Ruminococcus albus AD2013: one gene and its partners. The main gene of each other region encodes a partner of the protein of the gene in region 3 in a complex. Links are inferred from orthologs where the notes say so. Each region holds a gene or a part of one and is shown on either strand. Other genes may lie near its edges.

Region 1 (7,400 bases), 310 kb from region 3 along the record:
TTTTCCTCGTCAGCACCTGCGACATCGGCAAAAGTAGCCTTTTTGCTGCTGGGAGCAAGTCTTGCATTGGTCTTGCCGAAGCCTGACATTTTTCCGCCGCCTGCGCTCTTCATCATGAAAACAAAGAAGAAGATCATCACGCCCAGCATCAGGAATGTAGGTATAAGATTCAGCCAGAAGCTGTTGTCCGATATAGGCACCAGATCGTATACCAATGGATCTTTTGGGTTTTCTGCGTCATATTTCAGACGGTAGTTAACAGCTTCTTCTCCGCCCAGCACCTCGTTAACGAACAGTGAAACGTTGGGCACTTTATAGGTTTCCTCCTTTTCGGGATCTTCCTTGAGCTTGTATTTCAGCTCACCCGAACCGAGATCGAGCTTGAACTCGCATACTTCAAGAGCGTCAAAATGTCCCATTACATCGGAATACTTGACCTCATCATTCTTGGTGCTCATGCTCATCAGCATATAGACCAGACCTGTGATTATACAAATGGAAACCACAAGGTAGATCAAAAGAGACTTTCCTCCGTTTTTCAATTTATCACGACCTTTTGTTCTAAATTTGTGTTATTATCAGCCTTATCGGATAATTATAGACCCTTTCTGTGAAAACAGCGTGAAAGCATTGTCATAAAATGCAGTTATTCTTCAATAACTTCAAATATCAGCACACGTTTTGTATCGCTGTCTATCCTTACTCTGTCAGCTGCACCGAAAGTCTCTGCAAGAACTATTCCCTCATCATCAGCCAGTATAACAGCCGAATCACGCTTATGAACGGGAAAGCCCTGTTTCATCAGCACCCTGACATCAGAGCTGTGCTGACGGTTGACTAGACGAATCCTGTCCCCCGCCCTGCGTTTTCTCAATACAATAACACCTTTTATTTTATCATAATCCAGACAAGAATTTGTAAACATTTTATTAACATTTTCAAATTTCCCGTCATTTTTTACCAATTTAAAACTTACAGACCTGCCCTGCCAGTTAATGATGCTTTCAGGTACTACTTTCACTTCGTCTTGCAGTATATTTTCACCATCTTTTTCAGTGAAAATGTACAGAGTTCCTGATTTGGTGTATGCAAAGCATTTCGCCTTGACATTAGCTTTGCCGCCTTCATTAATAAGCTTTTCGATGATCTCTATCTTATCCTGTCCGACTTCGATATCATACTTTGAAAGTATGCGCATGATAACTCTGCGCCTTACGGGATAATCCAGCTCTCTTATCAGCTTGCAGGAATAACCGTCTCCGCAGTTGACTTTTTCATAGGCTTCATCTGCGAGTTTTTCCAGGAATGCGCTGTCTTCCCGCAGAAATCCAAGGGTTTTCGCGAAAGTGTCCATGAGTGATGGATTTAGCTCCCGCAGCACAGGAACAACTTTGTGCCGTAGCTTATTGCGTGAATACTCATCCAGAAGATTAGTCGAATCCGTGACGAAGTTCTGCCCTTTTTCTGCAAGATAATCCTCGATATCGGCTCGGCTGCACTCTATCAGCGGTCGGATTATGTTATCCCTTACAGGCGGTATCGAAGCTATACCTTTAAGTCCGGAACCTCTCGCAAGATTGAACAGCGTAGTTTCAAGACAGTCGTCAAGGTTATGAGCTGTACATATCTTATCAGCCGTTATCTCTTGTAAAGCTTTATACCTTAACATTCGGGCGCCTTCCTCTTCGGATACAGGATTGACCCTGCAATAGGCAGGAACGTCCACCCTTTTCACGGTGATCTCAATACCCAGACTTCGGCACAATTCTTCACAGAAATGCTGATCTCGATCAGCTTCCTCACCGCGTATACAGTGATTAACGTGGCAGGCACAAATGTCATATCCCAGTTCATGCAAACACAAAAGGAGCGCAGCGCTGTCTGCCCCGCCCGAAAGCCCGACCAGCAAGCGCTCGCCCTTATGAGCCATATGGTATTTTTCGATCGTCCGACCGACTCTCTGAACAAGCTCACTTTTCATCTTTTCTGAATTCCAATCCTCTGAACAATGTATACTCGCCTATCCAGCTGAGTTTGATCGTACCAAGCTGACCATGTCTGTTTTTTGCCACTATGCATTCAGCCACTGTCTGGTCTTCCTTTGAGTCGGAATAGTAAGCATCTCGGTACAAAAACAGTATGATATCTGCATCCTGCTCGATAGAACCCGATTCTCTCAGGTCTGAAAGCAGAGGACGCTTATCGTCACGCTTCTCGGCGTTACGTGAAAGCTGCGAAAGTGCGATAACAGGAACACTGAGTTCCTTAGCCATAAGCTTTATCTGTCGCGTTATCTCAGATACTTCGTTAACACGGCTGCTGTGCTTGTTTGGCGATTCCATCAGCTGTATATAGTCTATGACTACTAGACCCAGATTATTCAGTCTTCTGAGCTTTGCTTTCATCTGCGGCACAGTAACGCCGCCCGCACCATCATCGAGATAGATCGGCAGCTGTGAAAGAACATCGGCAGCTTCGGCAAGTTTTGTCCAGTCCTCGTCCTTCATCTCGCCGTTTCTCAGCAAAGTATTGTTTACCTTACCCTCTGAAGCCAGCATTCTGCCAACCAGCTGTTCTTTACCCATTTCGAGTGAGAATATGGCAACGTCCCTCTTGGTAGCTTTGCAGCAGTTTACCGCGATATTCAGCGCAAATGCCGACTTACCCATCGCAGGACGCGCTGCAAGCACGATAAGGTCGGTCTTTTGCAGACCTGTAGTAACGTGATCGAGCTGAGAAAATCCGGATCTTGCACCCTGATACTTCTCGGCATCGGGACCTGAAATTTCTGTCAGATGATGGAAATTCTCAACGATTACATCGCTTATCCTGGTCAGACCCTGTAAGTCCCTGCCCTGCCTTATGCTGAATATCTTCTGTTCAGCACTGTCAAGTAAAGCTTTCGGATCCCCCGCACCATCACTGACGCTTGCGATTATCTCATTCGCTACGTTCATCAGAGAACGCAGCTGTGCCTTCTGCAAAATGATGTTGCAGTAGCTCTCGATATTCTTGGTTGAAGGAACGTTGTCCATCAGCCCGTAGAGGTACTTCATCGCCATTGCGGAATTCTCGAAAACACCCGCATTGACAGCCTCATCAACGACAGTCACGACGTCCTCTGCCTTGCCTGTGGTGAACATTCTCATCATTATGGAGAATATCTGCTGGTGCTTGGGTCGGTAGAAATGCTCGGGTTTGAGCATCTCCATCGCCTTTTCACGGCATTCCACAGGGTCAAGCAGAACACAGCCTATGACTGCTTCTTCAGCCTCCTGACTGTACGGCAGCGACCTCCCGGGCAGATCAGAACCGCTGACTGCATTGAAATCGCTTATGTCAGCCATTTATTCCTCCACAACTTTAACTTTGATGCTGCATGATACGCCGTGAGACATCTTGACAGCCGCAGTGAAATCACCGAAAGCCTTGATATCCGTGCTGAGCGCGATCTTCTTCTTGTCAACATCAACGCCGTACTGGTCTTTCAGAGCCTCAGCCACAACACCTGATGTTACAGCGCCGAAAAGCTTGCCGCCCTGACCTGCCTTAGCCTTGATAACTACCTCTTTATCAGCGATCTTATCGGCGATAGCCTTGTTATCTGCGGTCTCCACATCTATCTTATGCTGTGCCGAAGCCTTCTTGCCTGCCAGATCATTGAGGTTCTTGGAGTTAGCTTCAACTGCCAGACCCTTTGCGATAAGGAAATTTCTTGCATATCCGTCAGCAACGTTCAGGGTATCTCCTGCCTTGCCCGAACCTTTAACGTCTTTAAGTAAAATTACTTTCATTTCAAACACACCTTTCTGGTTTACATATTTTTGATGAAATCATCAATGACCTCACGAAGCTGCCTGTCAGCAGACTCTATATCGGTCTTTAACTGAGCCGCCGCCATTGTTAGATGACCGCCGCCGCCCAGTGCTTCCATTATCACCTGGACATTGAACTTGCCCATACTTCTGGCCGAGATATTAACAAAATCACCCTGCTTGTACATAACAAATGAAGCAAATACTCCAGTTATTCCCAGCATTTCATCCGCCGCCTGAGAGGCTGCGACCCTGACGTTTGCAAAGCTGCCGTCAGCCCGTGCGATAGCACATCCGCGGTATATCTCCGCCGAATTGATGACCTTGGATTTTTCATGATAAGTTTCGATGGAATTTGCGAACATCTGCTTTACAGCAATGGTATCCGCTCCCATCTTTTTAAGGAAAGCAGCCGTCTCAAAGGTTGTGACGCCCGTTTTCATTACAAAATACTTAGTATCAAGCATTATGCCCGAAAGCAGAGCTTCTGCTGCATAAGCATTGATAGTTGTCCTGTCGCCCCACAGCTCGATTATCTCTGTGACAAGTTCTGCCGCCGAGGATGCACCGGGTTCAAGACACTGAGCTATCAGCGGTTCGATGCCGTTGACCATACGTCTGTGATGATCTATCACGACAATGTTCTTAGCACGTTCTATCATTTCCCTTGATTCGACAAGCTCTGGATTGTGAGTATCCACCACTATCACAAGGGTATCGCTGTCAAGTCTGTCAAGACCCTGCTGAGGTGTTATATAGTAAGGAAGATCCTCATTATCGTCGATATAATCAATCAGTGAACGTGCGAGATTCTTCTCCTTATCGACAACAACATAGCACTCACTGACCAGCTTTCTAAGCGCACAGCACAGACCCGTTGCCGAGCCCACGCTGTCAAGGTCACCGAACCTGTGACCCATTATCAGCACTCTGCGGAAGCCCTGTCCCGCATCCCCGTCAGCTCTGTAATTGCCTATGCTCTCGATACTGCCGGGTCTTATTATCTCCAGGAGAGTCTCGGCAAACACCCTGATCTTGACTCTGTTATTATTATCAGCGCCTGTTGAAACGCCGCCAAAGAACCTGAACTCGCCGTTATCACGATAAGCCGCCTGATCTCCGCCTCGGCCCTGACAAAGCTCCAGCGCCTGTTTAGCCAGCTTTTCACACTCGTCAAGACCCTTGCCTTCTCTGCCGACACCTATAGAAAGCGTAACATTGGACTTTCCGCCAATGCGTATCTGCCTTGCTTCCTCAAGTATCCTGAACCTGTTCTCTATCTTTCTTGAAAGATATCTCTCCTCCATGAAAACATAGAACCTGTCGTCTGATATCTTTTTTGCAATGGCATTCGTTCCCTCAAGAAAACTTTCCATAAGCTTTTCTATCTCAACCGCAACGTGAGCCTTTTCAGTATCCCTGATATCCGACATCATAGCATCATAGTTATCTATAACAATTATTATCACGCTGTTGTGAGACTGATAAGCATCGTATCTCAGTTCAGTATAATCTGTGATATCCTTGAAATACACCATAGAAAGACCGTTTTTCAGATCGGTGCGCACAGCCTTGGCTATATAGTACCTTTTGTTCACACATATCTGACAGCCGTCCTCTTCAAAGGCGCGTTCAAGGTCGATATTCATGATATTTTCCAGATGATCTCCGTATGAATCCTCGGAATATACCTGCTTCTCGAACAATCTATTGTACCACATGATAGTTTCATCGCTGTCGAGTATAACGCAGGGCGCTGGGAAATGCAGCATCGAATCACGCTGAGTTCTTATCAGCTGTGATGCGAGCTTTGTGGTATATTTTGCAGTCTGATTTCTGAAAATGAAAGCTTCCAGCAGTAGCAGCAATATGCTCACTACGCATATCAGTATCAGTACGCTTCCCGCTCCTTTTTTTTCCTCAGTCGAGCGCAGCATAAAAGCTCCTATCAGCGATGTCAGCGAGATGACACCCATCGTCGCGGACAACAGCATGAGAAAGCTTTTGTTCTTTTTCACTGCCAGTCAACTCCTTTGCTTGATCCTTTATTTGTTCGACAATTGACAGTATCTATATCTCCATGATTATAGGCAGTATCATAGGACTTCTCTTCGTCTTTGTGAAAATGAAATCAGAAAGATTGTCTTTCATCCTGCCCTTAATGGCATTCCATTCATGCATATTGCTGTCAAGACAGTTCTGCAAGGTTTCGGTGAGAAGCTCTTTCGCTTCATTCATCAGCTCTTCGCTCTCACGAACATAGACAAAGCCTCTCGAAACAAGATCGGGACCTGCAAGTATCTCGCCAACTGTCCTGTCTATTGTGGCAACAGCGATTATAAGACCGTCCTCAGCCAGATGCTTTCTGTCTCTCAGCACGATAGCACCAACGTCGCCAACACCCAGACCGTCAACAAGAACTCTGCCCGCAGGAACTTCACTCGTGATATTCATATCAACACCGTCAGTCTCGATAACATCACCGATACCGGCGATAATGATATTCTCCTCGGGTATGCCCACGCTCATAGCCGTCTGCTTGTGCTTCATCAGGTGCTTGAACTCGCCGTGTACTGGTATGAAGAACTTGGGTTTTGTTATAGAGAGCATAAGCTTCTGCTCTTCCTGACAAGCGTGTCCCGAAACGTGTACTTCGTACATCTTTTCGTATACTACCTCAGCACCCAGCTTCATAAGATCGTTGACGACCCTGGTGACCAGCTTTTCGTTGCCGGGTATGGGGTTAGCCGAGATTATTATGAAATCCTGGGGAGTTATGCTGACTTTTCGGTGCTCGTTCATGGACATTCTTGAAAGTGCAGACATAGGCTCGCCCTGACTGCCTGTTGTAACGAGAACTATCTGCTCGGGCAGATATCTGCCTATCATATCGATATCGATAAGCACGCCATCGGGCACTTTAAGATAGCCAAGCTCGATGCCAACACTTATGACATTCACCATACTTCTGCCCGATACAGCAACTTTACGGCCTGTATTTACAGCGTTGTTGATTATCTGCTGAACTCTGTGGATATTCGATGCGAAGGTCGCAATGATTATACGCTTGCCCTCGCCCTTTGCAAACAGCATTTCCAGATTATCCCCGACCTTGCGTTCACTGGCAGTATAGCCCGGACGCTCAGAGTTGGTGGAATCTGACATCAGTGCAAGAACACCCTTATTTCCGAGTTCCGCAAATCTGGGCAGATCGATTATACCGCCCTCGATTGGAGTATAGTCTACCTTGAAGTCACCTGTGTGGATCAGAACACCTGCAGGTGTATGGATAGCCATTCCCACAGAATCGGGTATAGAATGGTTCACTCTGATGAATTCAACTGCCATACAGCCCATTCTGATGGTCTGACGCGGTGTCACTGTATTCAGCTTTACACTGTCCAGAAGAGCGTGCTCACGAAGCTTGCCTTCGATAAGTCCGATAGTCAGCCTTGTGCCGTAAACAGGAGTATTGGGGAATTTTTTCAGGAAATAAGGAAGTCCGCCGATGTGATCTTCGTGTCCGTGAGTGATAACTACGCCGCGAAGCTTTTCTATGTTCTTCTCAACATAGGAAAAATCAGG
Region 2 (7,193 bases), 110 kb from region 3 along the record:
AGTTCATTGAGGATAAAGAGCAGAAATGCTCGGATATTCACGATTTCATCGAGCTAGTCAAGAAGATAAAGCACATCGACGAACTGACACCTAAAAGCTTGCGTGAAATGATCGAACGGATAATAGTCCATGAGCCAGACAAATCCAGCGGTCACAGGACGCAGGAGATCGAGATCATTTTCAGGTTCAATGTCGTTAAATCAAGGTTAGTCCTTGACGGCAGAGATTTCGACAGGCGCAAAAAAGCCGCATAAGGCGGTATTCGTGCTTTATCGCTAGTGAACATTGGCTCAAGCCTTTCGCGAAAGGCTTGCGGGGAGCCACAATCAGCGAAACTTCCCGCCTAAAAAGGCGCGGCAATAAAGACATTCAGAGCGTGGACAAAATGACTGTCCACGCTCTTTCTATCTGCGTAAATTATTGTCGCGCCCGAAATCGGACAGCGATAGCGAATCCGATTTCTCGACCCGAGGGCGCTGCCGACGCAGTCGCAGCTGAGGGGCGAAAACACGCAAACCAATGAATACGGCAAATATCCGACTATACCAACAAAGTCTGCGAAAGTATAAATGACCCTCATATCATGCAGATGTTTATTAATATCTCGCAGTTGATTTTGGGGGCGGAGTATGTTATAATTATTTTTAATATCAGGCTTTCATCGGACAGAAAGCCACAGACCGCCATGTTCTGTGTGGTGCGGTTGGTCATGACTGCTACGGGAGGTAATATATGGAAGAGATAAAAAACAAACTCGAAAAGATACTGCTTAAAGCCACCAAACCCGCACGCTATATCGGCGGCGAGATAGGCAGTGTTGTCAAGGACAGGGACAAGGTCGATGTGCGATTTGCGTTCTGCTTTCCCGATACCTACGATGTGGGTATGTCTCACCTTGGTATGAAGATCCTCTACGGGCTGAAAAATCAGGTGCCCAACTGGTGGTGCGAGAGAGTGTTCATGCCCGAAAAGGACTTTGAGACTCTTATGCGGGAGAATGATATACCGCTGTACGGGCTGGAAAGTCTTGACCCCATAAAGGATTTCGATTTCATCGGGTTTACTTTACAGTACGAATTATCGTACAATAACGTTTTGCAGATGCTCGACCTTGCAGGTCTGCCTGTGCTGGCAAAAGACCGTAAATCACTGACACCTCTGGTTGTGGGGGGAGGCCCCTGCGTGTGCAATCCCGAGCCTATGTCGGATTTCTTTGACCTGTTTATACTGGGTGAGGGCGAGGAAGTCAACCTTGAACTTCTGAGACTATACGAAAAGATGAAGCCCTCAAATCCTACGAAAGAGGAATTTCTGCGGGAGGCTGTGAAGATAGAGGGCATATATGTGCCGAGCTTTTATGACGTTGACTACAACGAGGACGGCACGGTAAAGAGCATAACCCCGAATGTGCCCGAAGCACCTGCACGTATAAAAAAGCGCATCATCGCGGATTTTGACAAGGTGTACTACCCTGATAGCTTTGTTGTGCCTTTCAGCGAGATAGTACATGACCGCTCGGTGGTGGAAGTGCTTCGCGGCTGTATCCGCGGATGCAGGTTCTGTCAGGCGGGATTTATTTACAGACCTTTCCGTGAGAAGAATATCGATACGATAAAGAATGAAACTAAGTCGCTGTGTGAACAGACGGGGTATGAGGAAGTGTCGCTTTCGTCACTTTCCACCAGTGACCATACCAAGATAAACGAGCTCCTTCTCAGCCTTTCGGAGTATACCGACGGCGAGAATGTTAATCTTGCTTTGCCGTCTTTAAGACTTGACAGCTTTAACGAGGAACTTCTGGAAAGGATACAAGCTGTACGAAAAAGCGGACTGACATTCGCTCCCGAGGCGGGAACACAGCGTTTGCGTGACGTTATAAACAAGAACATCACCGAGGACGAGATAATCAATACCTGCAAGATGGCTTTCGAGTGGGGGTATACTCAGGTGAAGCTGTACTTCATGATGGGTCAGCCCACGGAGACAGACGATGATATCCGCGGTATTGCGGAACTTTCGGATAAGATACTTCAGCTGTATTTTGAAACGCCCAAGGAGAAGCGGGGACGGTCGGTGCAGATAGCGGTATCGACCGCGACTTTTGTGCCAAAGCCTTTCACGCCCTTTGAGTTTGAACCTCAGGCGACGGAAGAACAGATAAAGCACAAGCAGGAGATACTGAAATCCGCTGTGACCAGCAAGAAGATAAAACTTAGCCTGCACTATTCAAATACCTCGGTGCTGGAGGCTGTTCTGGCAAGGGGCGACAGGCGTGTGTGCAAGGCGGTGTATGCGGCTTGGAAAAAGGGCTGTTACATGGATAGCTGGGACGAGCATTTTCAGTTTGACAAATGGCTGGAAGCCTTTGAGGAAACGGGCATAGATACGGCGTTCTACGCTAACAGGACGAGAAGCTACGATGAGGTGGCGCCCTGGTCGCATCTGGATTATCTGGTATCTCACGAATTTCTTGTGAGAGAGAACAAAAAAGCCCATCTTGCACAGACTACAAGAAACTGTAAGGAAGGCTGTTCGGGCTGCGGAATAAAGCCCGAATGCGGAGGTGTTTACTGTGGCGGAAAAAAGACTTCAACCTAAAAATGTAGACCTGCGCCCCGACAGGTATGACAAGCGGGTGGTATATGAAAAGTGCGGCAGGGCGAAGTATATCTCACACCTTGACCTGATGCGTGCCATGCAGAGGGCGATAAAGCGGGCGAAACTGCCGATATGGTATACACAGGGCTTCAACCCGCATATATATATAATGTTCCCCCTGACCCTTTCGCTGGGGTTTGAAAGCAGGGTGGAAGTCATGGATTTCGCGCTTCTGGAGGATCTGCCCGATGAAGAGGTGCTTAAAGCCCTTGATGCCCAGATGCCCGAGGGCATGAGGATAGTCAGCTGTTCGGCACCTGTACACAGCCATACGGAGATAACCCATGCGGAGTACATTATACGAATATCGGCGGATAAGACACCTGCGGAAATGGCAGAGATGTTCAAGGATTTTATGGGCAGGGAAGTAATAGAGATACAGAAGCGTACAAAAAAAGGTACATATAAACCTGTGGATATAAGACCGTCGCTGGAACTTATCTCGATGGAAGCGGGGGAGAAGTATCTTGAACTCACCATGAAGCTGCCTGCGGGGGGAAGCTTCAACCTTAATGCAAATGTGGCGGCGGAGGCTTTTCTTGATATGTATGGCATGACTGCCGATGAGATTTGTGTGGAACGCACAAAAATACTTATTGAGAATGGTGAAGATTTTTGCTGAGAGGTACTTGAAATCCTGAGCGCGATATGGTATAATATTCAAGCATGAATACCGTCGGTATCCCCGACGAGAGTTAATGCCAGCCAAAAGGCACGACATTAAAGAGACGGTCCACTGGCTGCCAAAGCGGCAGTGTATGAACGTCCGGAAAATCAAAGGAGGAATTTAAAGTGGACGCTTTAAAACAGATCGCACAGTCAAGCATGAAGGAAAACGCACCCGTAGTTAACGTAGGTGATACCGTAAAGGTACACGTTCTGATCACAGAGGGTGACAAGTCCAGAATCCAGGTATTCGAGGGCACAGTTATCGCCAAGAAGCACGGCGGCATCAGCGAGACCTTCACTGTAAGAAGAGTAGCACACGGCTGCGGTATCGAGAGAGTATTCCCCGTACATTCACCTGCTGTATCTAAGGTAGAGATAGTTAGAAGCGGTAAAGTTCGCAGAGCTAAGCTGTACTATCTCCGCGACAGAGTTGGTAAGGCAGCTAAGGTCAAGGAAGCAATCAGATAATTCTTCTGATAAAAGAGTCGGCGCAAGTCGGCTCTTTTTATTTATATAAGTAAACAAAATAAGTATAAAAATAATTTTTTTTGAAAAAACCCTTGTAATTTCGGAACATATTTGCTATAATATAGTGTATATGAGTAGTCGCCAAAATAAAGTATCATCGCGATTACAGCATCTATCACGAAAAGAGGTAGTATCTATGAGTGAACCAAACGAAAAGACAACAAATGGAAATATCAGCGGGGCTGATGATGATCTCGAAAGACTTCTGAACGAGACCGACCCCAATGTTACAGGCGGATCCGACGCTGATGAGAGCGGCGAGGATTTTAATGTATTCGGCACCACCGATGAAGATATCACGGAAGACGCAGCAGAACTGGAGCAGATACTGAATGAGCAGTTCCCTGATGGCGTGGGCAGTGTTCATGTTGTGACACCCGGCGATGATGAGGGCCCCATCAATGTTGAGGCGCTTGTAAATCGCGGTGAAACCGTGGCTGTGACTGCAGAAGATATCAAGAGAGTTACGGAAGCTTCAAAGGCAGTTGAAGAAGATATCAAGGATGTTTCGGAAAAGGCTGAAACGGCAGAGGAAGATGCCGAGGAAGAAACCGAGAAAATATCCGAGACTGCAGAAGTCAGTGAAGAGGATATCGAAAAGGCAAAGGAAGCCGAGCCTGAGGATATAAAGGAAAAAGAGCCTTTCAATATAGGCAGGGAGATACTGGAGTGGTTTGAATCGCTGGTGTTCGCACTGCTTATCGTTCAGCTGGTACTGACATTCCTGCTGAGGATCGTAATGGTTGACGGCGAATCCATGACAAATACTCTGCAGAACGGCGATAGACTTATAATGACTCACGTTGCTTACGAACCTGAAAGAGATGACATCGTGGTGCTTGACAGCGAAGCTGCCAACAAAGTACTTATCAAGCGAGTTATCGGTATAGAGGGTGACAAGGTCGTTGTTGACTACAATAAGAACCATGTATATGTAAATGATGAAGAGATATCAAATGAACATATCAGGGAAGTCATGTTAGACAGCTTCTATTTTGACCCTCAGTACAGTGTTGACGCAGGCGTATACGAATATGAAGTGCCCGAGGATACGGTGTTCGTTATGGGCGATAACAGAAACGATTCAAAGGACAGCCGAAGCATCGGTTTTATTCCCAAGAGCGAGATAATGGGCAAGGCGATATTCCGTGTATACCCATTCAAAAGTCTTGGCCGTGTTGACTGATAATGGCTGAAAAGAACGGGGATATTCCCCGATTTACAGATAACGTTCTGGAATGGGCGCTGGTCATAGTGAATTCGGTAACGGCGGTACTTATCGCTACAACACTTTTCTTCAGCCGTGTGGGCGTTGAGGGAGAGTCAATGGAGAACACACTGTTCGACGGCGATAGACTGGTGATATCCTGGTTTATGTATCAGCCCGAAAACGGAGATATAGTTATCTGCGACAGCAAAGCGCTGGGCAAGCTTATCGTCAAGCGTGTGATAGCCGTGGGCGGACAGAAAGTCACGGTGGATTACAATGCAGGCACTGTAAGTGTTGACGGCGAAGTGCTTGATGAACCTTATACGAAGTATCACGCTCTTGACTATATGGGCGGGTATGATATGGCTTATTACGACCCCGAAAGGGACGTGTACGAATATGATGTGCCCGAGGGAGAAGTTTTTCTTCTGGGGGACAACCGGGATCATTCTTCGGACAGTCGATTATTCGGTGCGGTGCCGGAAGATGATATAATCGGAAAAGCAGTTTACAGATTCCGTTCAAGCGAAGCAAAGACGGGCTTTGTGAACTGAAAACGATACTTACAAATAACGAAAGGAGGCGGCTGATATGAGCGAAGCTGCCAAGGTGCAGTGGTTTCCGGGACATATGGCGAAAACAAGGCGTATAATGGCTTCAAACCTGAAGCTTGTTGACGCGGTGGTTGAGATAACCGATGCGAGGATACCTTTTTCAAGCCGCAATCCCGAGATAAAGAAGATATGCGGCAGCAAGCCCAGGCTTGTTCTGCTGAACAAGGCGGATTCTGCCGACCCGAATGTAACTTCAATGTGGATAGAGTACTACAAACAGCAGGGAGTAGCCGCACTCGCCACGGATTGCAGGAGCGGCAGGAACGTGAATAAATTCTATCCCATGCTGAAAGAACTGCTTTCTGACCAGATAGAAAAATGGGATACCCGCGGAATGACGGGACGCCCCATAAGAATGATGATAGTGGGAATACCAAATGTTGGTAAATCCTCATTCATAAACAGGATGGCCGGTGCAAAGCTGGCTAAGGTTGAAGACAGACCCGGCGTTACCCGAGGAAAACAGTGGGTAGCACTGGAGGACGGTTTTGAACTTCTGGATATGCCCGGTGTTCTCTGGCCGAAATTTGATGATAAGCTTGTGGGTGAAAGACTTGCATTCACAGGTGCTGTCAAGGACGTTATACTCGATGTTGAGTATCTGGCGTGCAGACTGCTGGAATATCTGGCGGAGGATTATCCCGAACTGCTTACCGAGAGATATGGGATATCTCTTGAAGACCTGCCCGAACCTATGGACGATATGCAGGGCTGTGTAAAGGGATATGAACTGCTGGAAAGAGTTGGTAGAAAGCGCGGCTTCCTTGTATCGGGCGGCGAGATAAATACCGAAAGGGCGGCTAATACCGTGCTTGACGAATTCCGCGGCGGCAAGCTTGGCAGACTTTCTCTTGAAAAGCCGAAAGGTCGATGATATGACGCTTAAAGAGTTTGACGATAGCTACCGCGATAAGTATGAGGTAGTCTGCGGCTGTGATGAAGCGGGCAGAGGACCTCTTGCGGGCGATGTTTTTGCGGCGGCAGTGGTATTCGATAAGGATACGGTCATCGAGGGCATAAACGACAGCAAAAAGCTGACCGCAAAAAAGCGCGAGAAGCTTTTTGATGAGATAATCGAAAAGGCGCTGGATTTTTCCATACAGTGCGCTACGGTGGCGGAGATAGAGGAGATAAATATCCTCAACTGCGCGATGCTGGCGATGAAGCGTTCGGTGGAAGCCATGAAGATAAAGCCGAATGTCTGCCTGATAGACGGCAATAAGACTCCCGACCTGGAATGTGATGCGATAGCTGTTGTAAAGGGCGATGCACAGTCACAGGCGATAGCGGCGGCTTCGATACTTGCTAAGGTCGCAAGGGACAGATATATGCTGCAAATGGCTGAAAAATACCCCGAATGGCAGTTTGAGAAGCACAAGGGCTACGGGACTAAGCTTCACTATCAGATGATAGATAAGTACGGGGAAAGTCCGATACACAGACCCAGCTTTCTGAAAAAGTATTATGCAAAAAAATCAGAACAGCCGTAGTATCGGGGATATCGGCGAGGACTA
Region 3 (7,337 bases):
AGGCTAAATGGGCTCATAGCCGATCTGCTGAGATTGTCGCGTATGGACGAGGAGAACGTTAAGTTGGAATGTGAAGAGTTCGATTTGTCCGACGCATTTGACGAGATCGCGGGTCCTTTCAGGACTCTTGCGGAAAACAAGGGACTATCCCTTGAGATCAGGACACAGGAGCGTATCCGTATGAACGGCAACGTATCCTCCATAAGGCAGCTTGTATCCATACTTATCGAAAATGCCGTAAAGTATTGCGATGCGGGCGGCAGTATAGAAGCTTCCGTTGAAAAAACGGCAAGCGGCAGACACGCCATCATTCGGGTGAAGAACGACTGTGCTGAACCTCCCGAACAGCCAGAACGCCTGTTTGATCGCTTTTACAGGGCGGATAAGTCCCGTAAGCGCGAGGACGGTGAAACTAAGTCGGGCTACGGCATAGGATTGTCTGTAGCCAAAGCTGTTACGGAATCTCATAAAGGAAAGATATCATGCAAAGCCGAAAACGGCAAGATAGTATTTACTGTAAGGCTCAGGTGTCTGTAAAAAAATTTATGGAAGAATCAAATTGGTTAAGCTAGATTTAAGGTTGAGGGTCTATACTCTTAATCATAGAAGAAAATCTGGATTACTGTAAAGAAAAGAAACGGAAAGGAAAGTGATGATATATGGGCGCTATACAGGAAATTTTCAAGAGAGTTGAGAAGAAGTACATAGTTACCGACGAACAGCAGGAAGAACTTGTGCGTGCTATGACAGGCAGAGCGGCTGCCGATAACTACGGACTGACGACGATATGCAACATATATTACGATACTCCCGACCATCAGCTTATAAGGACTTCGATGGAGAAGCCCGTTTACAAGGAGAAGCTGCGTATCAGGAGCTACGGCGTTCCCACAAAGGATTCCAAGGTCTTTGTTGAGCTCAAGAAGAAGTACAAAGGCGTAGTCTATAAAAGACGTGTGGATATGTCACTGATAGATTCCTATGAATTTGTGAACTTTGGCGTATGCCCGGGCAAAAATCCCCAGATAGAGAAGGAGATAGAGTATTTCCTGAATTACTATCATGATATCGGACCTGCGATGTATCTGAGTTATGACAGAATAGCTTTTGCAGGGGTCGATAATCCTGATCTCCGTATCACCTTTGACGGCAATATAACCTACCGCGAGGAGGAAGTAAGGCTGGAAAAGGGTGTGTGGGGCGAAAAACTGCTTGATCCCCATACAAGGATCATGGAGATAAAGATCCCGGGAGCTATGCCACTGTGGCTCAGCCATCTGCTGGATGATATGAAGATATATCCCGGCAGCTTCTCAAAGTACGGTGAAGCTTACAAGAAAGTCTTCTGTGAGGCTCTCGATCAGGAAAAATATCTCAAGCTTAACCGCGAAAACGTAAAAGGAAAGGTGAACGATTGTGCTTAATGAATTATACTTGAATGCGGCGGACCTTACGTCATCTATCGGAATATCAACAGGAAAATTTGCGGGGTGCACCATAGTGTCACTCATCGTTGGCGCAATGATAGCTGCTGCCTTCTGCTTCAAACAGCATAAGACCAAGAGCTTCCTGACAACACTGGCACTTCTGCCCATGATAGTACAGGTAGTTATAATGCTGGTAAACGGCAATCTGGGTACAGGCGTAGCAGTTGCAGGTGCGTTCAGCCTGGTAAGGTTCCGTTCGATACAGGGCAGTGCTAAGGATATACTGGCTATATTCCTTGCAATGGCAGTAGGTATCGCAACAGGTACCGGCCATCTGGTACTTGCGGTTGTATTCACACTGATCGTAGGTGCCCTCAATATAGGATACCTCTATGTACCTTTCGGTGATGATGACGAGACCGAAAAGGTGCTGACGATCACTATCCCCGAAAGCCTTGATTACAGCCATGTATTTGATGATATTTTCAGACAGTTCACTTCAAAGGCTACTCTTGAACAGGTAAAGACCACCAATATGGGCAGTCTTTTCAAGCTTAAATACAATATCACACTGTTAAAGGGCGTAAGCGAGAAAGTCTTTATTGATGAGCTTCGTGTTCGCAACGGCAATCTTGAGATACTTTGCTCAAGAAGGATGTCTGACAGCGACAGGCTCTTATAATACTGTAAATTCTGTATTTTTTACTCGCCTGAAGGCTTATTTTTCGGGCGGGTAAAAAAAGCAGAAAATTAATGTTAGAAGTTTTAATAAATTAATAGGGAGGTAATCTGCGATGAGATATAGTGCGATGAAAAGAGCAGCTGCGATAGCAGCGGCACTGATGATGCTTGCAACGAGCGGCTGTGCGGATACAGGAAAGGATAAGTCCTCGAAAACTACGAGCACGGCAGTTGTAACGTCAGCGGATGCAAACATATCGGCTGACGATATCGAAGTGGGCTACGAAGAAAATGACACTGTTGACGCAGTATTTTCCGGCAGCGGCATAGAAGTCAGCGGCAGCGGAATATCCGCAGAAGGCACTGTCCTTACTATCACCGATGCGGGCACATATCGTCTGAGTGGCAGCTGTGTAAACGGCAGGATAGTCATTGAAGCGGATAAAGAAGACAAAGTCAAACTTGTTCTCAACGGGCTTGACCTGACCTGCACCGACAACGCCGTTATAACTGCAAAAGCCGCAGATAAAGTTTACCTCCTGCTTGAAAGCGGCACCGAGAACAAACTGAACGACGGTACCGAATACTCTCTTGCAGAGGGTGATAACACCGATGCGGCAGTATTTGCAAAGTGTGACCTTACCATAAACGGCGAAGGCAATCTAAACGTAACGGGTAATTACAAGCACGGCATAGTATCGAAAGACGACCTTGTCATCACAGGCGGAAATGTCACCGTGAACGCGGTATCATCAGCACTTTCGGGCAAGGACAGTGTAAAGATCAGCGAAGGAACTTTTGACCTGACATCGGGTACTGATGCTGTCAAGTCAACCAATGAAGAAGAGGAAGGCAAGGGCATAATAAGTATTACAGGCGGTACATTCACTATAAACGCAGGCGGTGACGGAATTTCGGCTGCAAAGGAACTTCAGATACGCGGCGGGGAGTTCGATATCACCACAGGCGGCGGAAGTGCAAACGCTTCTATGAAGTCAGACGGTATGCCGAACGGTGATCGGATACAGGGCTTCGGCGGCAGAGGTGACTTCGGAACACCGCCCGATATGGGCGAACATCCGGATTTCGGAGATTTTGACCCATCGGAATTTGAAAAGAACGGCGAACGTCCCGATTTCGGCGACATGGGCACACCTCCCGAAAAGCCCGATGGTGAAACTTTTGGTAAAATGGAAGAAAGATCAGCCGATACCAATAAAGACATTTCTTCCGAAAATGTTGATACTTCCGCAGATACTGAAACAACTTCGGCTAAAGCGCTGAAGAGCGGCGGTGCTATCATCATCGAAGACGGCACTTTTTCGATAGATTCCGCAGATGACAGCCTGCACTGTGACGGCTCGGCAAGCATCAGCAGTGGAAACATCTCGGCGAGTTCTGGGGATGACGGGATCCACGTCGGCGGCGACCTGGTCATCAGCGGCGGCACAATCGATATCTCCAAGAGCTACGAGGGCATCGAGGGCATGACCGTGACTATCACGGGCGGCGATATAAATGTTACCGCTCAGGACGACGGCATCAACTGTGCAGGCGGCAGTGATACGGGTTCATCGGACCGCATGGGCAGGGATAGCTTCGCTGCTCAGGAGGGTGTATACCTTAAAATAAGCGGCGGCACACTGAATGTAAATTCAGCTGGCGACGGTCTTGATTCCAACGGCGACCTTATCATCGAGGGCGGTACCATCTTCGTGAGCGGGCCTGAAAACAGCGGAAACGGCTCCATAGACCACAATGGTGCCGCAAGCATCACAGGCGGTACGATAATAGCATCGGGTGCGATAGGCATGGAAGAAATGTTTGAAGAAAACGGCACCACACAGTGCGCGGTCCTTCACGATTTCACACAAAGCTTCTCAGCTGATACCGAATTCACCGTCACAGATAAGGACGGAAATGCTATCCTGACTTTTACCAACCCCAAGACATGGCAGGGCGTGATATTCTCATCATCTGACCTTAAACAGGGTGAGACTTATATAGTATCCGCAGGCGGCGAAAGCGAAGAGATAACTCTTGAGAATGTCATTACCTCAAACAGCAAAGGCGGCTTCGGCGGTATTGGCGGCCACGGCAATATGAGGGGCGGTAAATTCAAAGGCGAAAACTTGGATAATTTTTCCGATGTATAAATATACCATAGAAAGCACTTCTGTCAGCGCAGAGGTGCTTTTTGCGGTGATAATTAGTCAATACGAGCAGTTGACATTTGCTTAATAGTGTGTTAAAATAAAGTATATATTATGACAATTAATTCAGCAGAATGCTTGTCGGAATTTTTTCAAAAGGGGAGGTGTCCGGGTGGAAGAGAATGAATTGACGGGTATGCTTGAACATATCGAAACAATAGGCGAACGTTTTTCAAGGATAATGAACGTCCTTATAATCGGCTTCCTGATATCGGCTGTACTAAGCTTTCTTTGTGCTGCAGGTGCTCTGATATATGATAAACTTCCCGAGGAATTCGCCAAAAGCTTATATATAAGGGAATTCGACCTCAATGCTTTCAACCTGACGATAGCTTCCGACAGCCTTGATGAATACTACGTTGCAGGCATCGGCTATTTTATATACTCCCTTTATTCCGCGCTTGTGGTGATGATACTCAGCTTTTATCGAAAACTTGTCAATGCTGTGGTCGGTAAAGGTCAGCCCTTTACGCAGGAAGCGGGCAGAATGATGAAAAAGTATTCCTATCTGACTCTTTTGTTCATCATCTCGGGCAATCCCGTTGTGACAATACTCATGTTCATGATACTCAGGCTTTTTGCCGTGCTTTTTGAATACGGCGCGTATCTTCAAAAGAAAGCCAACGAGACTAACCGTATACAGGAAGAAATAATTGTATCATTCGCTGAAATAACCGAGAACAAATCGGGTCAGACAGGTCAGCATATCAGGCGCGTGGCTGAGTATTCAAAGATCATAGCCGCCGAGATGGGGCTTGAAGCTGACAAAGTCCAGCTTATCGGTCTGGCATCGACCATGCACGATATCGGCAAGCTGATAGTGCCCTCCGAGATACTGGACAAGCCCGGCAGACTCAATGATGAGGAATTCGCAACGATAAAGACCCATACCACCTATGGTGCGGCACTTCTCAGCCGTGTTGAGGGCGATATTATGCAGCTTTCAAAAACTATTGCGTTGGAACATCACGAGCGTGTTGACGGCAAAGGCTATCCCCTCGGCAAGGAGGGTCATGCTATCGCCCCTGAAAGCCGTATAGTAGCGGTAGCCGATGTTTACGATGCTCTCACCAGCCGCCGAAGCTACAAAAAAGCCTGGGACCCCAAGGACGCATATAACGAGATAGTCAAGAATTCGGGTACCCAGTTCGATGAAGATGTCATTGATGCTTTCAAGTCAGCCTATGACAAAATAGAGGAAGCCAGAAAGCGCTATGCTGATAAGGATACCGTGGAGGATGGTCAATTGTAAAAAAAATGTTAAAGACATTGACAAACCTGTCGGATGGTGTTATAATATTTTAGTCTGAATAGGACGTAATAATGAATGCTACATAGAACTACTGTCTGAACTAAGGATGATGGGCTTCTATGAGCCATAATTTTTAGTTTGGAAGGAGGTAAGTTCTGATGAGAGAAGGTATTCACCCTAACTATGTCGAGACTACAATTACTTGTGCTTGCGGCAACGTTATAAAGACCAGATCCACCAAGGAGAACATCAAGGTCGAGATCTGCTCCAAGTGCCACCCTTTCTTCACTGGTAAGCAGAAGCTGGTTGACAGCGGCGGACGTGTTGACAGATTCAAGAAGAGATTCAATCTCGGCTAATTATCAAGAAGCTAAAGAGCGGAAATTTTCCGCTCTTTTTTGTATATAGAAGGAGTCTCCGCAGATACAAGTGGGAAAACTATATCGAAAGAGGACAGTGTATGAACTACAAAACGGTCTACGGTTGTGCCCAAGGCACTTATACCGAGAAAAAAAGCGATTTTATAGGGCAGATAGCTCCCGTTAAAACAGCCGAACAGGCTATCGCTTTTATCGAGAAGATAAAGGCTGAGAACCGCAAGGCAAGGCATAATGTTTATGCCTATGTTGTGCGCGAGGGCAATGTTTCACGTTATTCCGATGACGGCGAACCCCAGGGAACAGGCGGGGTGCCCGTGCTTGATGTGATAAACAAGGCGGGTCTGACCGATGTGTGCGTTGTTGTAACAAGGTATTTCGGAGGAATACTGCTGGGCGCCAACGGCTTGGTAAGGGCGTATTCTCAGGCTTGTTCGCTTGCGATTTCCGAAGCTGATATCCTGAATATGTACGAATGCTCGATGATCTCATTCTCCTGCGACTACAACCTCTACGGCAAGATAAAGTATATCCTGCCCGATCATGAAGTTATCACTCAGCGTGAAGACTTCGCCGATACCGTCGATATGGAGCTCCTTGTAAAGACCGAGCTTTGCGACGCATTTCTGAAAAAGCTGACAGACATTTCAAACGGTCAGCTGAAATATGAGATACAAGAGGGACTGTGGGCGGATTTCTCCGTAAATAACCGTTGATTTGTATATTTTGTTTGAGATTTGCATTTTAAATTTGTGATATCCTACAAATCGATTTGAATGCTTCAAAAAAATAAAGGTATTTTTTGAGTAAATGAAGTATATTCTAGTAAACGGCGAAAACAGGCGGAGGTGATGATATGCTGCCCAGAGAACAGTGGGAACAGTTTGAACATAGTATCCTTTGTGAAAAAGCCGCTTTCTCGGATAATTCCGCTGGAAGAGAAAGGAAAGAGGAAAAATGCCCCCTGCGTTCGGAATACAGGCGCGACAGGGACAGGATACTCCACTGCAATTCTTTCAGAAGGCTGAAACACAAAACACAGGTGTTCTTGTCTCCTGCGGGAGATCATTACCGTACCCGCCTTACACATACACTTGAAGTCAGCCAGATAGCAGGCACCATAGCCCGCGCACTCAGGCTGAACGAGGATCTGACCGAAGCCATCGCGCTGGGTCACGACCTTGGGCATACACCTTTCGGTCATGCGGGTGAGCGTATGCTGAACGAACTCAGCCCCTACGGATTTCATCATTACGAGCAAAGCCTGCGCGTGGTGGATAAGCTGGAAAAGGAGGGCAGGGGACTTAACCTTACCCATGAGGTCAGGGACGGAATACTTAAACATACCAACGCCGTCGCAAAGACCTATGAAGGCTACGTCGTTCGC

What was found.
Region 1: rpmE (region 3) and rplI share a complex: the UniProt entries of both Bacillus subtilis proteins name them as parts of the 50S ribosomal subunit. The link is inferred for Ruminococcus albus AD2013 from one-to-one orthologs.
Region 2: rpmE (region 3) and rplS share a complex: the UniProt entries of both Bacillus subtilis proteins name them as parts of the 50S ribosomal subunit. The link is inferred for Ruminococcus albus AD2013 from one-to-one orthologs.

The regions. Positions count from the first base shown.
Region 1 is NZ_JAGS01000001.1:1,230,875-1,238,274, forward strand. Bases 2,072-4,962 are described here. They hold rplI (50S ribosomal protein L9), read right to left. Parts: upstream 3,795-4,962; coding sequence 3,348-3,794; downstream 2,072-3,347. Other genes in these bases: dnaB (replicative DNA helicase), read right to left, coding at 2,072-3,347; N773_RS0105550 (DHH family phosphoesterase), read right to left, coding at 3,815-4,962. Also shown: ATP-dependent zinc metalloprotease FtsH, read right to left, coding at 1-542; tRNA lysidine(34) synthetase TilS, read right to left, coding at 647-1,981; more of dnaB, read right to left, coding at 1,971-2,071; more of N773_RS0105550, read right to left, coding at 4,963-5,833; N773_RS0105555 (ribonuclease J), read right to left, coding at 5,886-7,400. UniProt on the Bacillus subtilis protein: Binds to the 23S rRNA.
Region 2 is NZ_JAGS01000001.1:1,648,722-1,655,914, reverse strand. What follows is about bases 2,439-5,122. They hold rplS (50S ribosomal protein L19), read left to right. Parts: upstream 2,439-3,450; coding sequence 3,451-3,795; downstream 3,796-5,122. Other genes in these bases: lepB (signal peptidase I), read left to right, coding at 5,044-5,122; lepB (signal peptidase I), read left to right, coding at 3,992-5,041; N773_RS0107270 (TIGR03936 family radical SAM-associated protein), read left to right, coding at 2,573-3,280; N773_RS0107275 (TIGR03960 family B12-binding radical SAM protein), read left to right, coding at 2,439-2,598. Outside these bases: N773_RS23400 (DUF4368 domain-containing protein), read left to right, coding at 1-254; N773_RS22550 (hypothetical protein), read left to right, coding at 584-745; more of N773_RS0107275, read left to right, coding at 733-2,438; more of lepB, read left to right, coding at 5,123-5,619; ribosome biogenesis GTPase YlqF, read left to right, coding at 5,657-6,553; N773_RS0107245 (ribonuclease HII), read left to right, coding at 6,555-7,169; N773_RS0107240 (YraN family protein), read left to right, coding at 7,144-7,193. UniProt on the Bacillus subtilis protein: This protein is located at the 30S-50S ribosomal subunit interface and may play a role in the structure and function of the aminoacyl-tRNA binding site.
Region 3 is NZ_JAGS01000001.1:1,538,516-1,545,852, reverse strand. What follows is about bases 4,504-7,331. They hold rpmE (50S ribosomal protein L31), read left to right. Parts: upstream 4,504-5,731; coding sequence 5,732-5,932; downstream 5,933-7,331. Other genes in these bases: N773_RS0106805 (deoxyguanosinetriphosphate triphosphohydrolase), read left to right, coding at 6,807-7,331; N773_RS0106810 (YigZ family protein), read left to right, coding at 6,034-6,666; N773_RS21130 (HD-GYP domain-containing protein), read left to right, coding at 4,504-5,573. Outside these bases: N773_RS0106840 (sensor histidine kinase), read left to right, coding at 1-537; N773_RS0106835 (polyphosphate polymerase domain-containing protein), read left to right, coding at 660-1,424; N773_RS0106830 (DUF4956 domain-containing protein), read left to right, coding at 1,417-2,109; N773_RS0106825 (carbohydrate-binding domain-containing protein), read left to right, coding at 2,222-4,264; more of N773_RS21130, read left to right, coding at 4,434-4,503; more of N773_RS0106805, read left to right, coding at 7,332-7,337. UniProt on the Bacillus subtilis protein: Binds the 23S rRNA. While neither of the L31 paralogs is essential, this protein seems to function as the main L31 protein.